DNA from 3 places in the Labrenzia sp. PO1 genome. Region 1 is predicted to be linked to each of the others. Evidence: predicted binding sites of a transcription regulator. Region 1 holds the regulator's gene; each other region holds the start of a gene.

Region 1 (3,264 bases):
CCGACCCGGCTTTCTATGAACGCGCTTGGGGCGGGATCATCGTGCTGCTGGTCTTCCTCATGACCATGAACATTATCGCTATCATCCTGCGCCGCAGGTTTGAACGCCGCTGGTAAGGATTGCTCCGATGAACGAGATGCCGAATTTTGAACAGGCGAAAACCATGACCGACAGCAAAATTTCCGCGAACAAGGTGCAGGTCTATTATGGCGATACCCACGCCATCAAGGACGTGGACATCGAGATTCAGCCGCGGTCCGTGACTGCCTTCATCGGTCCGTCCGGGTGTGGCAAGTCGACGTTCCTGCGGACGATCAACCGCATGAACGACACCATCGACATCTGCCGTGTGGAAGGGTCGATCAAGATCGACGGTGAGGACATCTACGATCCCAAGGTCGATCCCGTACAGCTGCGCGCCAAGGTCGGCATGGTTTTCCAGAAGCCGAACCCGTTTCCCAAATCGATCTACGACAACATTGCGTACGGTCCGCGGATCCATGGTCTGGCCCGCAACAAGTCCGAGCTTGATGAAATCGTTGCCTCCAGCCTGCAGAAGGCCGGGCTTTGGGAAGAAGTCAAGAACCGTCTGGACGAGCCGGGCACCGGCATGTCGGGCGGTCAGCAACAGCGTCTGTGCATTGCCCGTGCGATTGCCGTCAGCCCGGAAGTGATCCTGATGGACGAACCGTGCTCGGCGCTTGACCCCATCGCGACCGCGAAGGTGGAAGAGCTGATCGACGAACTGCGGGAAAACTTCACCATCGTGATCGTGACCCACTCGATGCAGCAGGCTGCCCGTGTGTCTCAGCGTACCGCGTTCTTCCATCTGGGTGTTCTGGTGGAGGAAGGTCTGACGGAGGACATCTTTACCAATCCGAAGGACAAGCGTACGCAGGACTATATTACGGGCCGCTTCGGCTAAGCATTTTTTAGGTTTCTGAAGGGGACACAGGATGTCTGAACATACAGTCTCGGCTTACGATGACGAACTGACGGCCATGGCCGGCAAGGTTGCCGAAATGGGTGGTATTGCCGAAAAGGCTTTCGCCGATGCGGTGTCCGCGCTGGTGTCGCAGGATCTGGAGCTTGCCAAGGCGACGATCAAGGGCGATGTCCGTCTGGACAGCCTTTACAACGAACTTGAAGTGAAGCTGATCGAGCTGATCGTCCGTCGTCAGCCGATGGGGCAGGACCTGCGTGAAATCACCGCCGCAACGCGCATTGCCAATGACCTGGAGCGTGTTGGCGATCTTGCCAAGAACGTTGCCAAGCGCGTCATCGCCATCGACAGCGACTTGCAGTCCAAGAAGCTCGCGATCGGTGTGGAGCACATGACGGAACTCGCTCTTTCGCAGCTCAAGCAGGTGCTGGATGCCTACGCCCGCAAGGATGCGGAAGCCGCCCGCCGGGTTCAGGAAGCCGACGCCGAAGTCGACGCGATCTACACGTCGATCTTTCGCGAACTCTTGACCTACATGATGGAAGACCCGCGGGTCATTACCCAGTGCGTCCATCTCTTGTTCTGCGCAAAGAACATCGAGCGCATCGGCGATCACGCGACGAATATCGCCGAGAACGTCTACTACATGGTCACTGGCGAGCGTTTGCCGGAAGACCGGGCAAAGGTCGACGAAACAGGCGCGGTCTGACCCGCCGGTAATCGTCGGATTTGCAGAAGATCTTAACGGCCGGCGCTTCGGCGCCGGTTGCGGTAATTGGAGCGAGATGTATGCCGAAGGTGCTCATCGTTGAAGACGAAGAACCGCTCAGCCTTCTATTGAGATACAATTTGGAAGCGGAAGGGTACTCGGTCGAGTCCTGTGTCCGGGGTGACGAGGCGGAAATCCGCCTGCGGGAAAGCCTGCCGGATCTGTTGCTGCTCGACTGGATGCTGCCGGGCCTGTCCGGAATTGAACTGTGCCGCCGCCTGCGGGCGCGCGAGGACACCGAGCGCCTGCCGGTCATCATGCTGACGGCACGCGGTGAGGAAGCAGAGCGCATCCGCGGCCTGTCGACCGGTGCCGACGACTACGTGGTCAAGCCCTTCTCGGTACCGGAATTGATGGCCCGCGTGCGCGCCATCCTGCGCCGGGCAAGCCCGGAAGTGGTGTCCAGCATGTTGCGGTCCGGCGATATCGAACTGGATCGTGAAACGCACCGCGTTCGCCGCAACACCAAGGAAATACACCTGGGGCCGACGGAATTCCGCCTGCTGGAATTCCTGATGACATCGCCTGGCCGTGTCTTCTCCCGCGAACAACTGCTGGATGGGGTCTGGGGTCACGATGTCTACGTGGACGAACGCACTGTCGATGTTCACGTCGGTCGCTTGCGCAAGGCTCTGAACAAGGGCAAGGCAAAGGATCCTATCCGTACCGTCCGTGGTGCCGGATACGCCTTCAATGACCAGTTCACCTCTGCCACTGCCTGAGGGCAACTTGCAGAATGGAATTAAGGAGCCCGCTTTCTAGCGGGCTTTTTGTTTCTCAGCGGTTATGTGCCTTTCGCGGAGCAAGGTTCTCTTCTGCGACAACCCCATCAGTTGTGTCGGTGTCGGGGCTGATCCTGCGGTCCCTGTCGTGGCGGAGTGGTCAAACAAGGTTTGTTTTGATGGAACGGAAACGGCATGGAGCGGTGCCAAGAACAAGCCGTGGGAGGTCACTGGTCGGGGTCGGGCATCTGGTCAATGGAAGGCCCAAACAAAAAAAAGCCCGCCAGATGGCGGGCTTTCTCATGAATTGGTTAGGTGCGAGGCTATCAGCCTGCCTGAGCCATCGTCTTGCGATCGCGGCGGCGGTCGGCGACCGGCTGATACGCGATCTTGCAGTGATGAGCGCAGTAGGGGACGCCGGCATCGGACTGGCGGCCGCAGAAGTAGAAGTCGTCGGTCGCCGGGTCGCCAATCGGCCATTTGCAGGTCCGCTCGGTCAGCGTCAGGATGGTAGCCCGCTGCGAGATCGGAACGAGCTCTGCAATCGGCTCTACGCGCGGCTTGGCAGCCACCACTGGTGCAGGCGAGATGTCTGCTTTCAGGGCCGTTGCGCCGATCGACTGCGGATGTGACGTCGTCGGTTTCTTCGGCGCTGCACCCGTTGCAGGAGCTGCGGTGCGCGGCCGGCGCGGCTTGGCGCTTGAAGAGGTGGACTTGGCGCGGCCGGACAGGCCAAGGCGGTGCACCTTGCCGATCACGGCGTTACGGGTAACACCACCCAGTTCGCCTGCGATCTGGCTTGCGCTCAAGCCGTCGCCCCAAAGCTTTTT
Region 2 (3,264 bases), on a different contig from region 1:
CTCAAATTTTTCCATTCTTCTTCTCTCCTGAAAGGCCTGAAAACGGATGCCGCTTACGCAGCAAGGCTGGTTGTCTGATCGACACCGAGCATCAGATTGAGGTTCTGGACCGCAGCGCCGGACGCGCCCTTGCCCAGGTTGTCGTAGACGGCAACGATCGCAGCCTGCGCCCTGGCGTCATTTGCAAAGACGTGCAGATGCAGCTTGTTGGTGTCGTTGAGCGCCTGCGGGTTGAGGCTGTCGGATTTCTCGAGCGCTTCCAGCGGCGCGACCTCGACAAAACCGCCGGGTGCCGAAGCGAAATGATCGGCGATCGCCGCATGCAGCTGCTCGCCCGTCGGCACCTTGGCAAGGCCTGCCAGGTTCAACGGAACCACCGTCAGCATGCCTTTGTAGAAATCGCCGACGGTCGGGGTGAACAGTGGAGCTGCGTCGAGCAACCCGTATTCCGTCATTTCCGGAAGGTGCTTGTGATTGAACCCGAGCGCGTACGGCGCAAAAGAATTTGCGCTGGTTCCGGCGGCTTCGTAATCGGCAATCATGCCCTTGCCACCACCGGAATACCCGGAGATGCCGAAATAGGTCAGGTTGAAGTCCGACGGCAGCAGCTCTGCGGTGATCAGCGGACGAACCGCCGCGATCAGGCCTTGCGGCCAGCAGCCGGGATTGGCAACGCGCATGGCCGCGGCGATGATGTCGGCCTGGTCGAGGTCCATTTCGGCAAAACCGTAGGCCCAGCCCTCGGCAACCCGGTGGGCGCTGGAGGCGTCAATCACACGGGTGGTGTCGTTCTCGATCAGGGCAACGCTTTCCTTGGCCGCCGCATCCGGCAGGCAAAGAATGGCAATATCGGCCTTGTTGAGGTAGTCGGCCCGGGCCGCCGGATCCTTCCGGCTTTCGTCCGGAATGGAGATCAGCTCAAGGTCGCGGCGCATGGCAAGGCGCTCGCGGATCTGCAGACCCGTCGTACCGGCTTCACCATCAATAAACACGCGCGCAACCATCGCCCGTTCCTCTCCCTCTCATGATCGCCGCCAGTTTCGAACCCCAGGGCCCGAAAGCCGTCAGGCAGATCGGTGCAAAATCGCAAGCGTCATACACCCAATCGCGCGGCTTGTCACCGCCGCGCGACGCTCCGTTATCTCAACGGGCCCTTGAGTGATACTCATCATTCGGGCGCATGTCGGACGCCGCAGCCACCCTGTTGGACATGTTGAAGAAGCCCGTTACCGAGGCGATGTCCCAGATGTCGCGATCCGTAAACCCGACATCACGCAGGGCTTGCCGGTCGCTTTCCACGATTTCCGCCGGCTTCTCCGTCAACTTGACGGCGAAGTCGAGCATCGCCCGCTGCTTTGGCGAAAGGTCCGCAACGCGGTAGTTCATCACCATCAGTTCCCCCAGCACGGGGTCCCCGGAAAGCTCGCGCACCGCAGCACCATGAGCCGTCAGACAATAAAAACAGCGGTTGACCGCTGATACCGCAACGGCAATCATCTCTCTCTCGAGCTTGGAGAGTGTACATTCGCCCAGCATGAGGTCGTTGTACATGTCGGTGAAGGCGCGCAGCTTCGTTTCGTCGAACGCATATGCCTTGAGGACGTTGGGAACGAGACCCAGCTTCTCCTGGCACAAGTCGAAATAAGCCTGTGTCTTTTCACTCAATGTTACATTTGAATCGATTTGCAAGGCCGTGACTTTACTTGACAATTTGCTCCTCCCGTCATGAAACCGTTTATGTCGCTGAAATATGAACTTAAGTCTTAGAACGAGCGAGCGACAGAGCCAAACCATACGATCGCCTAAGGGGATGGAAAATGCCGGACAAACACGACGTCGAGAAACTCAAACTCATCGACGCGGTCCAAGCAACCTTGAATCAGGAAGATCCGGCTCTCGCCGAGTTTTCCCGCGCCTTTTATGACCGGGGCGCAGCGGAAGACCTCGTGGCCTACACCGCGGAAGAGCTGACCGGCTTTGCCCGGGACGCCTGGCAGGATTTCCAGAACCACGAACTCGGCACGCATCGTGTCAGCATCGCCGATCCGGCGTTCAAGGCCCAGGGCAGCAAGGTCAAGGGCGTCTCGATTATCGAGATCGTCAACGACAACATGCCCTTCCTGGTCGATTCCGTCATGGACGAGCTGCAGGAAAGCAAGATCGAAGTGCATCTGGTTCTGCACCCGATCTTCATCGTGGAACGGGATGACAACGGCAAACTGACAAGCGCCACGGCCCGCAAGAAACCACCGAAGCGGACCGACCGGCAGGAAAGCCTCATCCATATCCACGTGACACGGATTGATTCGCCCGAAGCCCGCGCGGCCCTCAAGGCGCGGCTCGACAAGGTTCTGTCCGATGTCCGCGCCGTCGTGTCGGACTTCAAGCCGATGCAGGAACGCCTGGCGGAGGCCATCGACACCTACAAGACCACGCAAATTCCCGGCAGCAGCGATGAGTTATGGGAGGCAATCCACTTCCTGGAGTGGATGGAGAACGACAACTTCATTTTCCTCGGCATGCGCGAATACATGTTCGAAGGCGGCGTCGAGGAGGGCGAGCTTTCCCCCCATGAGGGTACGGGTCTCGGCCTCTTGTCCGACCCGGACGTGCGCGTTCTCCGCCGCGGCACGGAGTTCGTGCAGATCACGCCGGAAATTCGCGAGTTCCTGAAGAAACCCGAACCGCTGATCATCGCCAAGGCCAACGTGAAGAGCACCGTGCACCGACGCGTGCACATGGATTACGTCGGCGCCAAGCTTTATGACGACGAAGGCAACATGAACGGCGAGCTGCGCATCGTCGGCCTGTTCGCCTCGACCGCCTATACCGAACCGACCAGCACCATCCCGTTCCTGCGCCGCAAGGTTGCCAGCGTTCTGGCCCGCGCCGGCTACGGCTCGGAAAGCCATTCCGGCCGTGCCCTCCGCAACGTTCTGGAAGCTTTCCCGCGTGACGAGCTGTTCCAGATCGAACGGGAGCGCCTGTTCGACTTTTCCATCGCCATCCTGCAGCTGGACGAGCGCCCGCGCATTCGCGTGCTGTCCCGCCCGGACAAGTTCGACCGCTATGTCTCCATTCTGGTCTTCGTCCCGCGTGACCGCTATTCCACCGAAGTTCGCCTGAACGTCGGCACCTATCTGGCCTCAGTCTATGAAGGACGCGTGTCGGCCTGGTACGTTACCTATCCAGAAGGTCCGCTTGCGCGGGTTCACTACATCATTGGCCGCGATCGCGGGGAAACGCCGACGCCCCAGCAGGAAG
Region 3 (3,264 bases), on a different contig from region 1:
TTTCATATTTGCGGCCGACCATGAAGCCGGTGATGTTCTGCAGGAACACCAGCGGAACCTTGCGCTGGGAGCAGAGCTCGACGAAGTGGGCCCCTTTCACCGCACTTTCGGAAAACAGAACGCCGTTGTTGGCGATAATGCCGACCGGCATGCCATGGATATGGGCGAAGCCGCAGACCAGTGTGGTGCCGTACCGGGCCTTGAATTCATCGAAGCGCGATCCGTCGACGGTGCGGGCGATCACTTCGCGGATGTCGTAGGGCGTTTTCAGATCGGCCGGAACGACACCGAGGATTTCGTCCGGATCGTAGAGCGGGTCTTCCGGGGTCTGCAGCGCGACGGATGGTGTCTTTGTGCGGTTGAGGCTGGCGATGGCGCGGCGGGCGAGCGCCAGTGCGTGGGCATCGTCGCGGGCAAGATGATCGGCAACACCGGACAGGCGCGTGTGAACATCGCCGCCGCCGAGATCTTCCGCAGATACTTCCTCGCCGGTGGCGGCCTTCACCAAAGGCGGACCGGCCAGGAAGATGGTGCCCTGGTTCTTGACGATGATGGTCTCGTCCGACATGGCCGGCACATAAGCGCCGCCCGCGGTGCAGGAGCCCATGACGACCGCGATCTGGGCGATGCCTTTTGCCGACATGTTGGCCTGGTTGAAGAAGATGCGGCCAAAGTGGTCGCGGTCCGGGAAGACCTCGTCCTGGTTGGGCAGGTTGGCGCCGCCGCTGTCGACCAGATAGATACAGGGTAGATTGTTTTCCGAGGCAATTTCCTGAGCGCGCAGGTGTTTCTTGACCGACATCGGATAATAGGTGCCGCCTTTGACGGTGGCGTCATTGGCAAGGATCATCACCTCGCGGCCTTCAACCCGGCCGATGCCCGCGATCATGCCGGCGGCGGGAGCCGCGCCCTCGTACATCTCGTGGGCGGCCAGCATGCCGACTTCCAGGAAGGGTGAGCCGGGATCGAGCAGGCGGGAGACGCGTTCGCGCGGCAGGATCTTGCCACGGGACACATGACGCTGGCGGGCGGTCTCGCCACCACCGTCCAGGGCTGTCTGGGCTGCTGCCTTGACGGTGTCCATGGCCGCTTCGTGGGCGGCGCGGTTTGCTGCAAACTGTTCGCTTCTCGGCGATAGGCTCGATTTCAGGATGCTCATGTCACCCGGTCTCCCTTGGATCAACCTTGTGGACGGTCGATTGAGTTCAGTTGCTTGCTCCCCACGCGTCCGGTTTCACGCCTGAGGGGCCGGAATGTCCCGGTTCTCCGGCGCAACGGCCTTGCGCGCCAGGTCCAGGTAAATCTCTTCGATATCCAGTTTCGACAGGCGACCGCCTTGGCGGTACCAGCTCGGAATGCCAGTAAGCATGGCAATGATCGCGCGGGTGGCGACCCTCGGTTCGCGGACGCTGTAGCGGCCTTCAGCGGAGCCGGTTTCCAGAATACCCGTCAGGATGCCCTCGTAGCGACGGCGCTCCGCTTCGACGATGTCGAAGTTGTCCGGTTCGAGATTGCGCAGTTCCATGTAGGAAATGAACACCTCGTCCGCCCGTTCCAGGTGATAGCGGATGTGAAAGCGGACAAAACGCTCCAGCGGGTCCATGTCAGCCGGAAAAGCCGCTTCGTCCCAGGCAGCAAGGAGTTCGCCCATGTGGGCGAGCATCAGGTCCTTCAGGATGTCCTGCTTGGTCGGAAAATGGTTGTAGAGCGCGCCTGGCTGAACGCCGACATCGGCGGCGATTTCGCGCATGGAGACAGCGGCATAACCGTTGGCGGCAAAGCGTTTCAGGGCTGCCTTGCGCACACGTGCGGCAGTCTCCTGGCCTTTCGCTCCCGTTCTGGATCGGCTTTGCGGTCTTGCGGCTGCACTTGCCATCTTGTTTCTCCCTATTGCAAAAAATAAATGAACGTTCGTTCATTTGCAAGGGTAATTTGAGTGCGAAAGCGTTGCTGCTAGAAAGAATGACAGGGGAACAGGCGCGACTGTCAAAAAACTTTCATGGATAACCTGTTCACAGTCCTTGGGCATTCTGCGTCCGGTTGAATGCGCTGACGAACCTGGGCGTACCTCCGGGATGTATTTCAAAGGAACCGATTGATGACCGAAGAAAGTGCAAAAACCTGGGTTGAAGCGGAATGGGCAGACAGCCTGGATGAAGAGCTGGAGATGGAGATCGACGATTTTCTCGTCGCCAAGGATCTCGCCTTCATCTCCGCGAAGAAGCACAAGTCGACCATCGACCGGAACACCTATTTCCATGAGCTGCTGCGTCTTCAGGCCGAACTGGTGAAGCTGCAGGACTGGGTGCAGCATACCGGTGAGAAGATCGTGATCATCTTCGAGGGGCGCGACGCCGCCGGCAAGGGCGGGGTCATCAAGCGCATCGCGCAAAGGCTCAATCCGCGTGTCGCCCGTGTCGTGGCGCTGCCGGCACCAACCGACCGTGAAAAGACCCAGTGGTACTTCCAGCGCTACGTGCCGCATCTGCCGGCCGCCGGCGAAATGGTGCTGTTCGATCGCTCCTGGTACAACCGCTCCGGTGTTGAGCGCGTCATGGGCTTTGCCAGCGATAGCCAGGTGGAGGAGTTCTTCCACGATGTGCCGGAATTCGAACGCATGATCGTGCGCTCCGGCGTGCGGCTGATCAAATACTGGTTCTCCATTACGGATGAAGAACAGCAGCTGCGCTTCCTGATGCGCATCCACGATCCGCTGAAGCAGTGGAAATTGTCGCCGATGGACCTGGAATCCCGCGTGCGCTGGGAGGATTACACCAAGGCCAAGGAAGAAACCTTCGAGCGGACCAATATTCCCGAAGCACCCTGGTTCATCGTGGAAGGCAACGACAAGAAGCAGGCGCGCCTCAACTGCATCAGCCACCTCCTGTCGATGATCCCTTACGAAGATATCCCGCACGACCCGATCAAGCTGCCGGAACGGGTCTACAATTCCGATTATGAGCGCAAGGTCCTGCCGGAACATCTCTACGTGCCGGAGAAATTCTGAGCCGGGACAGTGCTCCCTTCACGGGCGCGGCGCTGCTGTGTGAAATCGCGGTGAAAGACCTTCGATGTCTCCCCGGATCTCCGCTACGCTTGTCCAGGGGGGGCGAGATTGATGTGACTGCCGCCCGCGTCCAGCCGATGAGGCCGGTTTCAAATCAGCTTTTCACCAGCGAGCAGGCCTTTCTCCGGCCTTTCTGCCCTTGCGGAGTTAAATCGTTTTATGTCATCTGGCGTGCGTACCTCAAAATCATGGGAAGG

The links. The regulator PhoB, encoded in region 1, activates phosphate uptake and scavenging genes when phosphate is short. The targets are predictions, from matches to a motif close to TGTCATNNANCTGTCAT.
Region 2: a site for PhoB is predicted at 1,722-1,738, ahead of HCG46_RS21385 (NAD-glutamate dehydrogenase). Genes of this name have one in related genera too.
Region 3: a site for PhoB is predicted at 1,985-2,001, ahead of ppk2 (polyphosphate kinase 2). Genes of this name have one in related genera too.

Annotation. Positions count from the first base shown of each region.
Region 1 is NZ_JAAXCR010000002.1:439,985-443,248, reverse strand. It holds gene pstA (phosphate ABC transporter permease PstA) at 1-116, shown strand, start outside; gene pstB (phosphate ABC transporter ATP-binding protein PstB) at 164-925, shown strand; gene phoU (phosphate signaling complex protein PhoU) at 957-1,652, shown strand; gene phoB (phosphate regulon transcriptional regulator PhoB) at 1,733-2,434, shown strand; gene HCG46_RS09930 (GcrA family cell cycle regulator) at 2,761-3,264, opposite strand, start outside.
Region 2 is NZ_JAAXCR010000004.1:278,943-282,206, reverse strand. It holds gene leuD (3-isopropylmalate dehydratase small subunit) at 1-15, opposite strand, end outside; gene argC (N-acetyl-gamma-glutamyl-phosphate reductase) at 54-1,004, opposite strand; gene HCG46_RS21390 (peroxidase-related enzyme) at 1,144-1,710, opposite strand; gene HCG46_RS21385 (NAD-glutamate dehydrogenase) at 1,818-3,264, shown strand, end outside.
Region 3 is NZ_JAAXCR010000004.1:620,078-623,341, forward strand. It holds gene HCG46_RS23075 (carboxyl transferase domain-containing protein) at 1-1,159, opposite strand, end outside; gene HCG46_RS23080 (TetR/AcrR family transcriptional regulator) at 1,235-1,876, opposite strand; gene ppk2 (polyphosphate kinase 2) at 2,099-3,007, shown strand.